2 regions of the Thalassospira sp. CH_XMU1448-2 genome follow, and region 2 is predicted to be linked to the other one. Evidence: predicted binding sites of a transcription regulator. Region 2 holds the regulator's gene; the other holds the start of a gene.
What was found. The regulator PhoB, encoded in region 2, activates phosphate uptake and scavenging genes when phosphate is short. The targets are predictions, from matches to a motif close to TNTCATAAAACTGTCA.
Positions count from the first base shown of each region.

Region 1: a site for PhoB is predicted at 4,610-4,625, ahead of phnC (phosphonate ABC transporter ATP-binding protein). Genes of this name have one in related genera too.

Region 1 is NZ_JAYMEA010000005.1:263,298-270,886, forward strand. Features, by position in the region: gene phnN (phosphonate metabolism protein/1,5-bisphosphokinase (PRPP-forming) PhnN) at 1-176, shown strand, start outside; gene WA318_RS17810 (DUF1045 domain-containing protein) at 237-935, opposite strand; gene WA318_RS17815 (chloramphenicol acetyltransferase) at 1,071-1,718, opposite strand; gene phnE (phosphonate ABC transporter, permease protein PhnE) at 1,723-2,535, opposite strand; gene phnD (phosphonate ABC transporter substrate-binding protein) at 2,605-3,621, opposite strand; gene phnC (phosphonate ABC transporter ATP-binding protein) at 3,690-4,535, opposite strand; gene WA318_RS17835 (Ldh family oxidoreductase) at 4,838-5,833, opposite strand; gene WA318_RS17840 (META domain-containing protein) at 6,113-6,568, shown strand; gene WA318_RS17845 (BCCT family transporter) at 6,673-7,589, opposite strand, start outside.
Region 2 is NZ_JAYMEA010000001.1:886,862-894,450, forward strand. Features, by position in the region: gene pstC (phosphate ABC transporter permease subunit PstC) at 1-525, shown strand, start outside; gene pstA (phosphate ABC transporter permease PstA) at 578-1,867, shown strand; gene pstB (phosphate ABC transporter ATP-binding protein PstB) at 1,869-2,672, shown strand; gene phoU (phosphate signaling complex protein PhoU) at 2,698-3,420, shown strand; gene phoB (phosphate regulon transcriptional regulator PhoB) at 3,438-4,136, shown strand; gene WA318_RS04025 (cation:proton antiporter domain-containing protein) at 4,218-6,167, opposite strand; gene WA318_RS04030 (calcium/sodium antiporter) at 6,466-7,428, shown strand; gene WA318_RS04035 (SDR family oxidoreductase) at 7,478-7,589, shown strand, end outside.

The sequences.
Region 1 (7,589 bases), on a different contig from region 2:
AAGCACGTGGCCGCGAAGATGCCCTTGATATCGAACGTCGCCTTGCGCGTGCATCGGCCTATCAGGTTGATGGCAACAATATCGTTCATGTCGATAATGATGCCGACCTTGAAACCGGTATCGCCCGCTTCATTGCCGCGATCGAGATTGATCAGGCAATCGCCACTCGGGCATAGATCCTTCCGCGACGTACTGAACTTGCACAAAATGCTGCAGTTTTTGCTGCAGCATTTTTGTTATCCCCCAAGCGAAAATCTTTTAAGGAAACGGAACGGTTTTCCATCACCCGGATCGCCAAACAGGCAGATATCGGAAACGATAAACGGGTCCTGACAAAGCGGGGCAACGACGGGCCGCAAGGCTGTTTCAAATCTTTGCGCCTGCTCCGCATCAAGTTTGTTGGTCAGGGTCAGATGGAAGCGGAATTCCTCCATCACATAGGGATAGCCCCACTGCACCAGACAGGCTTCCTGCCGATCCGTAAGCCCAACCGCACGACGCTTGTTCATCGCCGCTTCGTCTTCGGGCTCGCGGAAGTCATCAAGGACCCGCACCAGTGACGCCGCAAGTTTGCCAAGTTCCCCAACCGGTTCCGTTGGAACCAGCGCCAGAAACCGGCCAATTGCTTTCAGGGTCAATGGTCCGCAGCGAACCGGCGTGAGCCGCACGGCAAGATCGTTGATCGCGACCTCAAGACCAGATCGGGTTTGTCCATCCTTCAGCGCAAAGGGCGGCTTGAGCGTTCCATGAAATCCGTACCGCACTGGCGAGGTTGTTGCGGCAACGATCTCGCCCCCGTCCAGTCCTTCTATTGCAAGACGCGCAATGTCATTCCCCGTCTCCGCATCACGCCCCAGCCAGGCATCCCCGAACCGCCCAAGCGCACTTTGTGACGACGGAGCATAGTAAAGTGCGTAACGCTGATAATCAGACATGATTTCTCTTTGATAGAATGCGGGGCCAAGCCCCATCTTGGAAACAGTTACGACGCAGCGCAATATCAAGTTTCACGAAAAAGCGCCGAAGAATTCCTTCCCGGCGCGATCTCAAGTTTTCCTGACTTTGCAACGTCAGACCGTATCGTATTTCAGACAAAAATCGCGCACCGGAAGTGTTCGGAAATCGCTTAGTCGTTCACGCAACATCTCATGGGACCAGTCCCACCATTGAATGCGCAAAAGAGCATCAACGATATCGGCTTCGAACCTAGGGCGCAGTGGACTGGCCGGAATGCCGGTCACGATGGTGTATGGTGCAACATCCTTGGTCACCACCGCACCTGATCCGACAACGGACCCGATGCCAATTGTGACACCTCCCTGAACAATCGCCCCATGCCCGATCCAGACATCATGTTCAAGTCTGACGTGCCTTTCACGGCGCCAGTCAAAGAAGGCCGGATCATCATCGCCAAGCTCATAGGCGCTTGATCGATACTGAAAATGATGCATCGACGCGCGGTCCATCGGATGCTGTCCGGGGTTGATCCGGGTATGGGCCGCGATATTCACGAACTTCCCGATATCGGAATAGATGATCTCGCTATCATTCACGACATAGGAGTAATCATCCATTTTCGTTTCGCGCATGGATGTCCGTGGGCCAACTTCGGTCCAGACACCCATTTCGCAATCCACAACTGTCGCACTGGCATCAATCGTCGGCGTTTCCGACAGGGACTTCATGGCAGGCTTGGCCTGCGAAATTTGAAATCTCATTTATTCAGGTCACCAGTTTGCGCAGACGCTGGGAAACCATATCAAGCAGACTGACCGAAATGATGATGATGATCATGACCGCAGCCGTTTCCGCATAATAGAAGCCGCGGATATATTCCCACAGCACCATACCGATGCCACCGGCGCCAACAATCCCCAGAACAGTGGCCGAGCGTACATTGGATTCAAAACGGTACAGCGAATAGGAAATCCAGAGCGGAAGCACCTGCGGGATCACCCCGAAAATAACTTCCTGCAGTGCATTGGCACCCGTTGCGCGAATGCCCTCGACCGGTTCGGGATCAATCGCCTCAACCGCCTCGGAGAACAATTTGGCAAGAACACCGGTCGTATGAATCCACAGCGCAAGCACACCGGCAAACGGCCCCAGACCAACCGCAACAACGAACAACATGGCAAAGACCATTTCGTTGATCGCACGGAAGGAATCCATCAGGCGACGCACAGGCTGATACACCCAGACCGGTACGATATTCTCAGAAGACAGAATTCCAAACGGGATGGAACAGACGATGGATAGCGCCGTCCCCCAGATCGCGATCTGGATCGTGATCCACATTTCTTCGACATAGGTCTTCCACATCAGGAAGTCCGGTGGAAAGAACCCCTCGGCAAAATCGACCATATTGCCACTGTTTTCAAACAGGGCCATGGGACGCATATCCGCACCTTCCCACGACATGGCCAGAAGACCAAGAATAACGGCCCAAAGCAGGAAGCTTGACGCAGACCTTTTCAAATCCCGCGGCGGGATGGCCGTCGCGACAGATGATGCGGAAGAAATGCTGCTGTTCATCGTGTTAATCCCGGATGGTAAATGCAAACAGGGAGCACACTTTGCGCGTGCTCCCTGTCAAAAGGCCGATTACTCGTAGGAAACGAGGATATCGAGTTCTGCCAGTTTCTTGTCGATTTCAGCAACGCGGGCTGCTTTCTCGTCAGCGGACAGTTCTTCGGTGTTCTGGATTTTCAGCTTGTCTTTGTACAGTGCCAGCTGACGGATCGGGTAAAGCTGTGCATTCGAGCTTTCCATGAATTTGCCCATACCGTCCTGGATACCAGCCAGAACCTTGTTGGCACCTTCAACGTCACCCATACGACCGTAGCCAAGGAAGAACGCCTTGATTTCGGATTTCAGTTCGCGTGACAGGTCCTTGCGATAAACCATCGGATCAGACGGGATCAGCGGCGAGGTCCAGATGACTTTGACCTTGTCGGTGATTTCCGGCTTGTTCATGTTGGTACGGGCAAGCTGTTCGGAGTTGTTGGCAGCAACATCAACCTGTTTGTTGGCCGTCGCCATCAGATTGGTTTCATGGTTCGCATTACGAACGGTCTTGAAGCAATCTTTCGGATCGACACCGTTCTGGGCAAAAACGTAATAAGTCGGAACCAGGAAGCCCGAAGTCGAGTTCGGATCACCGATACCGAAATTCAGCGAACCATCACATTTCAGCATATCGGCAAGCGTATTGAGCTTGTCGTTATCTGCCTGGGTGATGATGTGGGAATAATAACCATTGGTGCCATCGGATTTCGAGGTCTGAACGAAAACTTCGCCACCCGCACGATCAACGGCTTCCATTGCCGACTTGTTACCGAACCAGCCAACATGAACCTTGCCAAAACGCATGCCTTCGATGATGCCAGCATAATCCGGCGCAAAGAATGCCTCGATCTCCTTGCCGAGTGCTTTTTCCATGTCGTCGATCATCGGCTGCCACTGGGCTTTGAGGTTGGAGCTCGACTCAGTCGAGATGAAACCGAATACCAGTTTCTCCGGGTCCTGTTCGAGCGGCTTGTACTCAACATCAGCCGCTGCAATACCGGATGCAAGCAAGGTTGCAGCCAGAGCTGCGGATGCAATTGTCTTACGGATCATAGGAAGTCCCCTGTCAGATATGAATTGGACGTGTTTCGATGAGGTAAGGCAGTCATAAGGTGACCCGGCTAGCTTTGCGCCACAGCCAGATCCTTTTTCGCAACCGGCTCAGCCGCTGGACGTTGTTCGTCCCCGGAACCATCTGCAAAAAGCTCGGAAGAATATTCGCCGTAAAGTTCGCGCAGGAATTCCGGCGTCAACTGGGTCGAAGGTCCGTCAAAAACGACAACACCATCGCGCATGGCGATGGTGCGTTTACAATAATCCTTGGCGTAGTCGACCTGATGAAGCGATACGATCACGGTGACATTGTCTTCGCGATTAACGCGATCAAGCGTGTTCATCACCTTGCGCGACGAGGCCGGATCAAGTGACGCAATCGGCTCGTCGGCAAGGATCAGGCGCGCACCTTGTGTGATTGTGCGTGCAATTGCTGCACGCTGTTGCTGGCCACCGGAAAGATTGCGGGCTTTTTTGGTCGCATGTGCATCAATGCCGACACGATGCAAAGCTGCCATGGCGCGCATTTTTTCGGATTTGGTAAACAGACCAAGCGACCCGCGCCAGGCCGGCACCCGCCCCAAAAGCCCCATCAGCACATTGGTTAAAACCGACAGTCGGCTAACAAGGTTGAATTGCTGAAAGACAACGCCGATTTCTGCACGCACCTTGCGCGCACCGCGCGAAATCTTGCCATTTTCCTGAATGGTTTCGCCAAACACGACGATTTTGCCGCCATCGCGATCTCCGCGCAGCAAACCGGCGATGTGACGGATGAGTGTCGATTTTCCTGAACCCGATGCGCCAATCAGCGCCACCATTTCGCCTTCGCGTACCTGCAACCTGACGTCGCTTAGCGCGCGCTTGTCACGGGTAAAGCTTTTGTTCAGTCCAGAGATGTCTACAACCAGCATCAAGAAATCGCCTGCATGTGTTTCGCTGGATGAAGAAACTACGCATGAACGGCGACTCTACAGTGACACTGATGTTACAGTTCGATGATTACGAGGGCTAATTCCCGCCAACAACAATCAAACTTGTCTATACATCAAATATTAAATCAAATTATCGCGTCATAACTAAAAATAAATACCGTCATAAATTGTGAAAATTTAAAAATAGAATTATCCAAAACAAGATCAGACGAAAATATTTTTCATTTTCACCGTGATAAAATTCGTAAAATTCACAAATTAATCGTCTGATTCCAACAGTATTATTTTATGTCATTGATCGCTGAAATCACGTCATCTTCGATTTCCAGGCCTTCGGTCTGGGCTGAAAGCTGTGCCAACTTGCCGCGACGCCCCGGAAGACGAACGCCATCTTCGGCCGCGATCTCGTTTGCAATCTCGGCAAGATGATCAATAACCCCAACACCGCCGGTTGTGATCGGGTCTATTGCGATAATCATCTGCCCAAGTGCTGGTGGCTTGCCCTTGTCATCAAACAGTGATGAAGACTGGTGACCAAACTGCGCCCCGGTCAAACCGGCGGCCAACAGTTCCACCATCATGGCAAGGGCCGCCCCTTTGACCCCGCCCGCCGGAACCATCGTACCGTCAAGTGCCTTGACCGGATCAGTTGTCGGGTTGCCATCAGGGTCGAGCGCCCAGTCATCGGGAATCTCGACACCTTTTTGTTTGGCCGCCATGATCTTGCCGCGTGCCACCTTTGACAATGCCAGATCAATGATGATCGGATCACCTGCATCCCCGACCGGGATACCAAAGGCGATCGGGTTGGTGCCAAACATCGGACGACGCCCGCCCCAGGCGGCCATTGCCGCCGGCGCATTGGCAAACATCATTGCGGCCAGGCCCTGCTCTGCGAGCCGTTCGACCGTCAGTCCCATCACCCCGGCATGATGGGACTTGTGAATAGAGGCAATAGCTATTCCCTGTGAGCGCACCATGTCCGGCAAATGATCCATCATCAGATCAAGTGCGGGATAGGCAAACCCGTATTGGGCATCAATCCGCAGCACCCCGGGTGCCGTTTTCTCCATAACCGGTGTCGCCTGTCCGTCGACCTTGCCTGCACGGGCTTGTGCCGAATAGGCCGGAACACGTCTGAAACCATGCCCGCCCTGCCCGGACGCCTCGGCATTGACCAATGCAGTGGCAACCGATGCTGCATTTTTTTCAGCAACATTGCAGCGTATCAAAGTCGTACGAACAAGGGTGTGGGCATCTGCGAGTGATATCTTCATCGGTATCTGGACCTTGGATTACGGCTTGAGCAGCCAGTGGCGGGTACCCTGACAATAGTCGCAAGCCCCGCCCTCAGGCAAAGAAGTTTTAACGGATGATCTTCGCCCTGGCCCATTTTCTGTGGCTTATAAATATCTGACTTTGTGCTAAAATCTTGCCGCAAACGTGTTTCAGACTTCCCGAATAACGTGAATATTTACATTCCAGCCGTTCCTGTAACGGGCACAGTTCATTGACATGCAATGACACGGGACAACGATCAACACAGGATACCGAACATGCGCAACATCAAACCAATCATGTTTTCTTCCATGGCTGTGGCCGCGACATTGTTCCTGTCGGCCTGCAACACAACCGGACAAACCGACATGACAGCCGATTGGTCGAATGTAACCGGCAAGAACTGGCAACTGACCATGCTGACAAACGGGGACAAGACCCTGACCCCGACAGCCCCGATCCAGCCAAGTGCGCTGTTTGCGGCTGACGGCAAGGTAAGTGGATCGTCGGGCTGCAACAATTACTTCGGAACATACACCCAAACGGCGGATCAGCTGACTTTCTCCCCGCTGGGGGCAACCCGAAAGATGTGCATCAATGGTGCGATGGAAATCGAAACCGCATTTAATGCTGCAACCGGGCGGGTAGCGAGCTGGACCCTTTCAGACGGCAATCTTGTTCTGCTTGATGGCAGCGGAAAAGCCGTAATGACATTTGCGCCGACGGCCCCCTGAGCCAATCAGCTTGGCGACGGTTTGTCGTTCATCATCCCCAAAAAGAAGGGCGCCATTTGGCGCCCTTCTACGTTGACTGGCAAGATCACCCAAACGAGACGGTCCTAGTCTTCGCTTGGAGTTGCCTCGGACTTGGGTCCGACCGCATGCGGCTCGCTTCGTAAGCCCTGAATAATCGAATAACAGGCCAGAAGCAGCACAATCGCAAACGGAAAGCCCGTTGACACAGCCATCGCCTGCAAGGAACCAAGCCCGCCGCCCAGCAACAATGCAATCGCCACCAGCCCTTCAAAGGTGCACCAGAAAACGCGCTGGGGCACCGGGGCATCCACCTTGCCGCCTGCTGTGATGGTATCAATCACAAGCGATCCGGAATCTGATGACGTCACAAAGAAAACAATCACCAGAACGATGCCAAGAAACGAGGTGATTGCATGCATCGGCAATTGTTCAAGCATCGTGAACAGCTTGATCGGAAGGCCCGCCTCGGCAATTGCGGTGACACCTTCACTGACCATATGAACCGCTGTTCCGCCAAAAGCGGTCATCCAGAACACACACACCAACGACGGAATGATCAGGACGCAGGTGATAAACTCACGCACCGTGCGCCCGCGCGAGACACGGGCAATGAACATGCCGACAAACGGCGACCAGGAAATCCACCATGCCCAGTAAAATGATGTCCAGCCCTGGCTGAAATTGGCATCCGTCCGCCCGACCGGATTTGAAAGGGCGGGCAAATATTCAACATAGGCCACAAGGGAGGTGAAGAACCCCTTGATAATATCCATCGTCGGACCAACCAGAACAACAAACACCAGCAGCAGCGCGGCCAGCACCATATTGATTTCTGACAGCCGTTTGACCCCGGCATCGAGCCCCGCCAGAACTGAAATCAGGGCGACACCCGTGATCGCGATAATCAGAAAGACCTTTGATCCATCCGTAACCGGAATGCCAAACAGGAAATCAAGCCCGGCATTGGCCTGTTCTGCCCCGAAACCAAGCGATGTTGCCA
Region 2 (7,589 bases):
TTTGCTGCCCTGACCGTTGCGCCGTTCCTTCGCAATAACGGTGCGATCCTTGGTCTTGATGTCAGCTCGGAAAGTGCCTTGGCAGCGGGCCTTGTCATGGGTGTCATGATCATTCCGTTCGTATCGTCGCTGTCTGATGATGTGATGTCACAGGTGCCGCAATCATTGCGTGACGGGTCTTATGGTTTGGGCGCAACCAAATCTGAAACCATCCGTCATGTCATTTTCCCGGCGGCGCTTCCGGGGATTGTCGGGGCGGTTCTTCTGGCGGTTTCACGTGCGATTGGTGAAACCATGATTGTTGTGATGGCAGCCGGTCTTGCCGCGAACATGACTGTGAACCCGCTTCAGGCTGTGACCACTGTGACTGTCCAGATTGTCACGCTTCTGGTCGGTGACCAGGAATTTGACAGTGCAAAAACCCTCTCGGCCTTTGCGTTGGGGCTGGTTCTTTTCCTTGTCACCTTGGGCCTGAACGTATTTGCCCTTAAGGTAGTTCAGAAGTATCGCGAGAAATATGACTGATATGGCATCCCTCATGGAAGACAGAGCCGCTGCAAAGGTGATTTCGGATAAAATGCACAAGCCCGTTGACTGGGATAGTCCGAAGATCGCGCGGAACATCAAAAAGCGTTACGCAGCTGAACGCCGTTTCAAGATTTATGGACTAAGCGCAATCGGTATTGCGCTTCTGGCCCTGTTCGTTCTGGGGTTCTCTATTGGCTCGAAGGGCTATAGTGCGTTCTTCCAGACCTATGTTCAGCTTGAAATTCATTTCGACCCGGCTGAAATCGATCCGCAAGGTACCGGCGACCCCGCAGTGATCGGCAAGGCCAACTTCGATGGTCTGATCAAACAGGCATTGCGTGACCGCTTCCCGGAAGTCACCAGCCGTCGCGACAAGCGCGACCTGTATGACGTCGTTTCGGGTGGCGCATCCTATGATCTGCGTGAACGGGTTCTGGCAAATCCGAACCTGATTGGTCAGACGCGCAAGGTCTGGCTGATTTCGGGCGATGATTTCGACATGCTCAACAAAGGCTATATCGATGCCGATGTTGATGAAGGCAGCCGTCGCCTGAATGACAAGGAAATCAGCTGGTACAACACACTGGTTTCATCCGGTGCTGTTGAAAAGCAGTTCCATGCCCGCTTCTTTACCAGCGGGGATTCCCGTGAACCGGAACTTGCCGGTATCTGGGGGGCTGCGGTCGGTTCGTTCTATACGTTGCTCGTCACGCTTGCCCTGTCGTTCCCGATCGGGGTTCTTGCAGCGGTTTATCTTGAAGAATTCGCACCGAAAAACCGCTTCACGACAATTGTCGAGGTCAATATCAACAACCTTGCAGCTGTTCCGTCGATCGTGTTCGGTCTGCTGGGGCTTGAGGTTTATCTGAACGTCATGCATCTGCCGCGTTCGGCACCGGTTGTTGGTGGTCTGACGCTGGCCCTGATGACCTTGCCAACGATCATCATTGCATCGCGTGCGGCGATCAAGGCGGTTCCGCCATCGATCCGTCAGGCGGCCCTTGGTCTTGGTGCATCACCGGTTCAGACCGTTACACACCATGTCCTGCCGCTGGCAATGCCCGGCATCCTGACCGGTACCATCATTGGTATGGCACAGGCACTTGGTGAAACGGCACCGCTTCTGATGATTGGTATGGTGGCGTTTATCGTCGACATTCCGGGTGGTGCACTTGATCCGGCGACGGTTCTGCCGGTCCAGATCTATCTGTGGGCAGACAGCCCGGAACGTGCCTTTGTCGAGAAAACCTCGGCTGCGATTATGGTTTTGCTGGCCTTCCTGATCCTGATGAATGGATTGGCTGTGTATCTGCGCAAAAAATTTGAACGGAAGTGGTAAAATGGCTGCTGTATCCCAGAGCGCAATGACGGCAGAGCCGTCGGTCTCAAGCCCGAAAATGACGGCACGTGACCTTAATCTTTTCTATAGCGATAACCAGGCCCTGTTTGACGTCAATCTTGATATCGTTGAACGCCAGGTCACCGCGCTGATCGGTCCGTCGGGCTGTGGCAAGTCAACCTTCCTGCGGTGCATGAACCGCATGAATGACACCATTGATGGTGTCACCATCAATGGTGAAGTGACCCTTGATGGTCGTGACATCTATGACAAGCGCATCGACGTTGTTCAGCTGCGTGCACGTATCGGGATGGTGTTCCAGAAGCCGAACCCGTTCCCGAAATCGATCTATGACAACGTGGCTTATGGACCGCGTATCCATGGTCTGGTCAATTCGCGTGACGAACTTGACGAAATCGTCATGACCTCGCTTGAACGTGCGGGCCTGCTCAAGGAAGTCAAGGATCGTCTGCAGTCACCGGCAACCGGCCTTTCCGGTGGTCAGCAGCAACGCCTTTGCATCGCGCGTGCGGTTGCGGTCAGCCCTGAAGTCATCCTGATGGATGAGCCGTGCTCGGCACTTGATCCGATTGCTACGGCAAAGGTCGAAGAGCTGATTGACGAGCTGCGTTCGAACTACACCATCGTGATCGTGACACACTCCATGCAGCAGGCTGCACGTGTATCGCAGCGGACCGCATTCTTCCACCTTGGCAAGCTGGTCGAGGTTGGTGAAACAGATCAGATATTCACCAACCCGAAAGACGAACGCACCAAGGGTTACATTACCGGTCGCTTCGGTTAAGCAGCGACACGAGGAGCACGCATAAATGGCTGACGACAAAACACATATCGTAAGTTCGTTCGACGAGGAACTGACCCGTCTGAACAACATCATCTCGCAGATGGGCGGGCTTGCAGAAAGTCAGCTGATCTCTGCGATCCGTTCGATTGTCAAACGGGATTCCGAACTGGCTGAAAAAGTCATTCTGTCGGATCACCGTATCGATATTCTCGAACAGGAAGTTCAGGATTTCGCCGTGCGTCTTCTGGCCTTGCGCCAGCCGATGGCAGATGACCTGCGTCAGGTCGTGACCGCACTCAAGCTGTCAAACGATCTGGAGCGTATCGGTGATCTGGCGAAAAACATCGCCAAACGCGCGCAGGTTCTTAACCAGATTCCGCCGATCCGTCCGGTTCAGGTGATTCCGAACATGGGCAAGCTGGCGCAGGAAATCATCAAGGACGTTCTGGATGCCTATATCGAAGGCGATGCCGAAAAGGCCGAGCGTGTCTGGGCCCGCGATCAGGAAGTCGACGATATGTACAATTCGCTGTTCCGCGAATTGCTGACCTACATGATGGAAGATCCGCGCAACATCACGGCATCGACCCACATGCTTTTCATCGCCAAGAACATCGAACGTATTGGCGATCATGCAACCAATATCGCCGAGACGATCTATTACCGGATCAAAGGCGAAGACCTGCCGGCAATTGACCGGCCAAAAAATGATGCAGCGAACTTTGCTGTCGTCGAACCGAATGAGTGACACTGGAGCATAGGAAGATGGACCCAACGGTTCTTATCGTCGAGGACGAAGCTGCAATCGTAACCATGTTGCGCTACAACCTCGAACGTGAGGGGATGCAGGTAGTCGAAGCCGGTGACGGTGACGAAGCGTTGAAAATCCTTGCGGAAACGCATGTCGATCTTGTCCTTCTGGACTGGATGTTGCCGGTAATGTCGGGGATTGAAGTCTGCCGCCAGATCCGTCGCAAGCCCGAAAGCCGCGATTTGCCGGTCATCATGGTGACCGCACGTGGCGAAGAAGGCGATCGTATCCGTGGTCTTGATACCGGTGCTGACGACTATGTCACCAAGCCGTTCGCAATTGGCGAGTTGCTTGCCCGTATTCGTGCGCTGCTGCGTCGGTCCGGTCCGGCGCAACCACAAGGGCAGTTGGTCTATTCCGATATCGAAATGGATCTCGCAGCACACCGTGTCAGCCGCAACGGCAAGGCCATCCATCTTGGCCCGACCGAATTCCGTCTTCTGCGCTATTTCCTTGAGCATCCGGGGCGTGTGTTCTCCCGCGAGCAGCTTTTGAATGCTGTTTGGGGACCGAATATTTATGTCGAAACCCGCACGGTTGACGTTCATATCCGTCGTCTGCGCAAGGCGCTCAATGATGTCAAAGGCACCCGCGATATCATTCGTACGGTTCGTGCCGCCGGTTATGCGCTGGATTCAGAAACCGCTGCCTGATCTCTGATCTGAGCAAAGATCATCTACCCGGTTTCAGAAAAAACAAAACCCCCGTTGCCAATGGCTGCGGGGGTTTTGCCTTTAATGATCGTTTTCGGGCTTTGTCTTGCGTGCCCGACCTGAACTTGTCGAGGTTGTTTTCTTGGCCGTTGCGGACTTTACCGGTGTTTTACGCGTCGGGGTCTTCTTGGCGGCAACCCTGCGCGTTCCCGTTTTCTTTGCCGGGGGCTGTGATGCCGGTTCGGGTTTGTTTTCCGACCTGGCATCTGCTTTGGATTTGGTTTCCGCAACTGATGCCGGTTCTGCTGCCACGGGGGCCTCAGGAACCTTTTTCCGCTGGGTCCGTGGGGCCAGTTCGTTCATCAACAGCATGTCGGCACGGCGGAACTTGGCGATTTCGGCGTCGATATCTTCCTGTGGCACATCACAGGCCGACAAGACGTGATCCGAAAGCCGAAGGCCGGTTTCAAGTACTTCAGGGATGGCCGCATCTGCACCGCTACGAGACAGGGGTCCGATATGGGTGATGTCCTGGGCACGGGCAAAGATTTTCAGATGCGGATAATGTTGCCGCAAAAGCGCAACGGTCTTTTCAGTCGCATGCGGATTACCCATGGCAACAACGGCAATGCGGGCCTCGTCGGTGTGAGCTGCCCTGAATGTTTCCGGGCGTGATCCATCGGCAAAGAAGACAGGTAGTCCCTCGGCACGACCCCGTGAGACCTGTTGGGCGTCGCTATCAAGAACGATAAAGGGAATGTTCCGGGTTTTAAGAAGGCGCGCCAGAACGCGACCAACACGGCCACTGCCAATCACCAGAACATGTTGATGAATTCCGTCTGTTTCATCCGAAATCGGACCAAGCTGGTCGTCTTCCTTGGGATGAAGCTTTTCTTCAATCCGGTGCCCAAGGTTAATCAAAGTCGGGGTGAGCGCCATGGAAATGGCGACCACCGGGATCAATATGGCCGCCAAATCACGCGGGATCGCACCGTTTTGCGCTGCAAGAGAGAACATCACAAAGGCAAACTCGCCACCAGCCGCCAGGCTCATGGCAACACGAAGTGCGGATCCGCGTTCAAACCGAATGGCAAGGGACAGGACAAACAGAACGGCCGTCTTGATGATCAGCAGCCCGATCAGCCACAAAATGACGCTGCCAAACTGCTCATAGACGACATTGGCATTGACCGACATGCCGACCGACATGAAAAACAGCGACAGGAACACACCGCGAAACGGCGCGATGTCGGCTTCGATCTGATGACGGAATTCCGTTTCGGCGAGCATCACGCCCGCGATAAAGGCACCAAGTGCCATTGAAAGCCCGGAAAGCTCGGTCAGGGTACTGGCGGCGAGAACGACAAACAGGGTCCCAATCGCAAACAGTTCCGGGTTCTTGAGAGACGCGATATAGCGAAAGAGGCGTGGCAACAGATACCGCCCGACAACCAGCAGCAAGGCGACAGAGCCAAAGCCTGAAAGGATACTGATCCAGGGGCTGGTTTCTGTTCCGGCATCACCGGCCGCCTGAACCATGATCAGGAACGGACCAACCGCAACATCCTGTACCAGAAGGATTGCCAGGGCTGCGCGTCCAAAACGCGTATTTAATTGCCGGTCATCAGAAAGCTGTTTGAGGATGATTGCCGTTGAGGACAAAGCCAGCGCACCTGCAATCACAAGCGATGCAGCCAGCGGCAAATCAATCAGGGCCAGCACAGCCATGATGGCTGCCATCGATACCAGAATCTGAAAAAGGCCAAGGGCAGCAAACCTGCCACCAATGACCCGCAACCGTTCGCGTGAGAGTTCAAGCCCGATCATGAAGAGCAGGAACACGACACCAAGTTCGGCAACGGTCGAAATGTCTTCGCGTTCGGTAATCAGACCCAAACCGAACGGCCCGATACAAAAGCCGCCAATCAGAAATCCGATGATCGAATTGGCGCGCAGGCGATGCGCAATAGGCACGGCAACCACAGCCGCAGTCAGGATCAGAAACAGCTCGAACAGGACGCTGTGATGCATGGTCAGAATCAATCCGGCAAAGCAGATAAATATTTGAAAATAACGAGATTAACAGGATAACTGAAATAGCACACACAGTCCTGTGGAAATTTGCCGGTTCAACGGCAATTAACCCGTACCGGATTGATCTGCTTCAAGGCAGCAGTGACAGGTTTTCTCTAGGGCGCGCCGGGCCGGGCGAGTAAATTGTGTGACAATTGTCATGGCCAGATCACTTGCTATTCGTGATGTCAAATGCCATGTTCCGCGGGCCTGATCCGGGCCAATGTAAACGACAGTCAATAAGAGCAAACGTATCTTGGAACAGTTCATTCCCTACATTCAGATCATTGCGGGTCTTGTCCTTCTGACCGTTGGCGGTGAGTTTATCGTTCGTGGTGCGGTTGGTCTTGCCCTGTTGCTGGGCGTGTCAAAAGTGATTGTGGGGCTGACAATCGTTGCAGCCGGAACGTCCGCACCGGAATTTGTCGTGTCACTGAATGCGTCGCTTAAGGGAACGGCCGACATCGCGATGGGCAACGTGGTCGGGTCCAATATTGCCAATATATTGCTCATTCTTGGTGCGGTGGCTGTTCTCAAGCCCGTGGCGGCAAGCCGGGTAACCGTGGTCCGCGATGGCGGGGCGATGCTGCTTGGGACTGTTCTGTTTATTGGTCTTTGCATGTTTGGCGCCATTGATCGCTGGGCAGGGGCTTTGATGCTCTGCGTTCTGGTGGCGATCTGGTACTTCACCTACAAGCATGACAAGAACATGCCAAGCGATGCCAGCCAACTGCATGAAGAAGAAGTTGACGAAGTCGGAGAGGTTCCAACTGGCTGGCTCAAACCGATCATTGCGACGGTTGTCGGTATTGTTGCCCTGATGTTCGGGGCGGAATGGCTTGTCGACGGTGGTGTTTCCGTCGCGCGTCAGTTCGGCGTTTCCGAAGCCGTGATCGGCCTGACGCTTGTTGCATTCGGAACGTCTCTGCCCGAACTTGCTGCATCTGTTGTGGCGGCATTCCGCGGGCATTCGGATGTGGCGCTTGGTAACGTGCTGGGGTCCAACCTTTTGAACCTTCTGGTGATCATTGGCGGTGTGTCGCTGATTGCGCCAATCCCGGTTCCGGAGCAAATCTTGAATTCCGATATCTGGATCATGCTGGCGGTGACGGTTGGTTTGATCGGGATTGCATATGCGTTTCGCAAGATTTCGCGCATCACCGGTGTTGCATTTGTGATTGCCTATCTGGTCTATGTCTTCCAGCTTGTCGCGGCATAGGTCACCAGTTTGAACAATATGACGGGACGATAAAGGGATCAGCACAGCCATGAGCGCACAGATGCCCAAAACGGTTTTGATTACGGGGGCGGCAAAACGGATCGGGCGTGCGCTGACGCTTGATCTTGCCAAAGACGGGTATGATGTGGCGCTGCATTGTC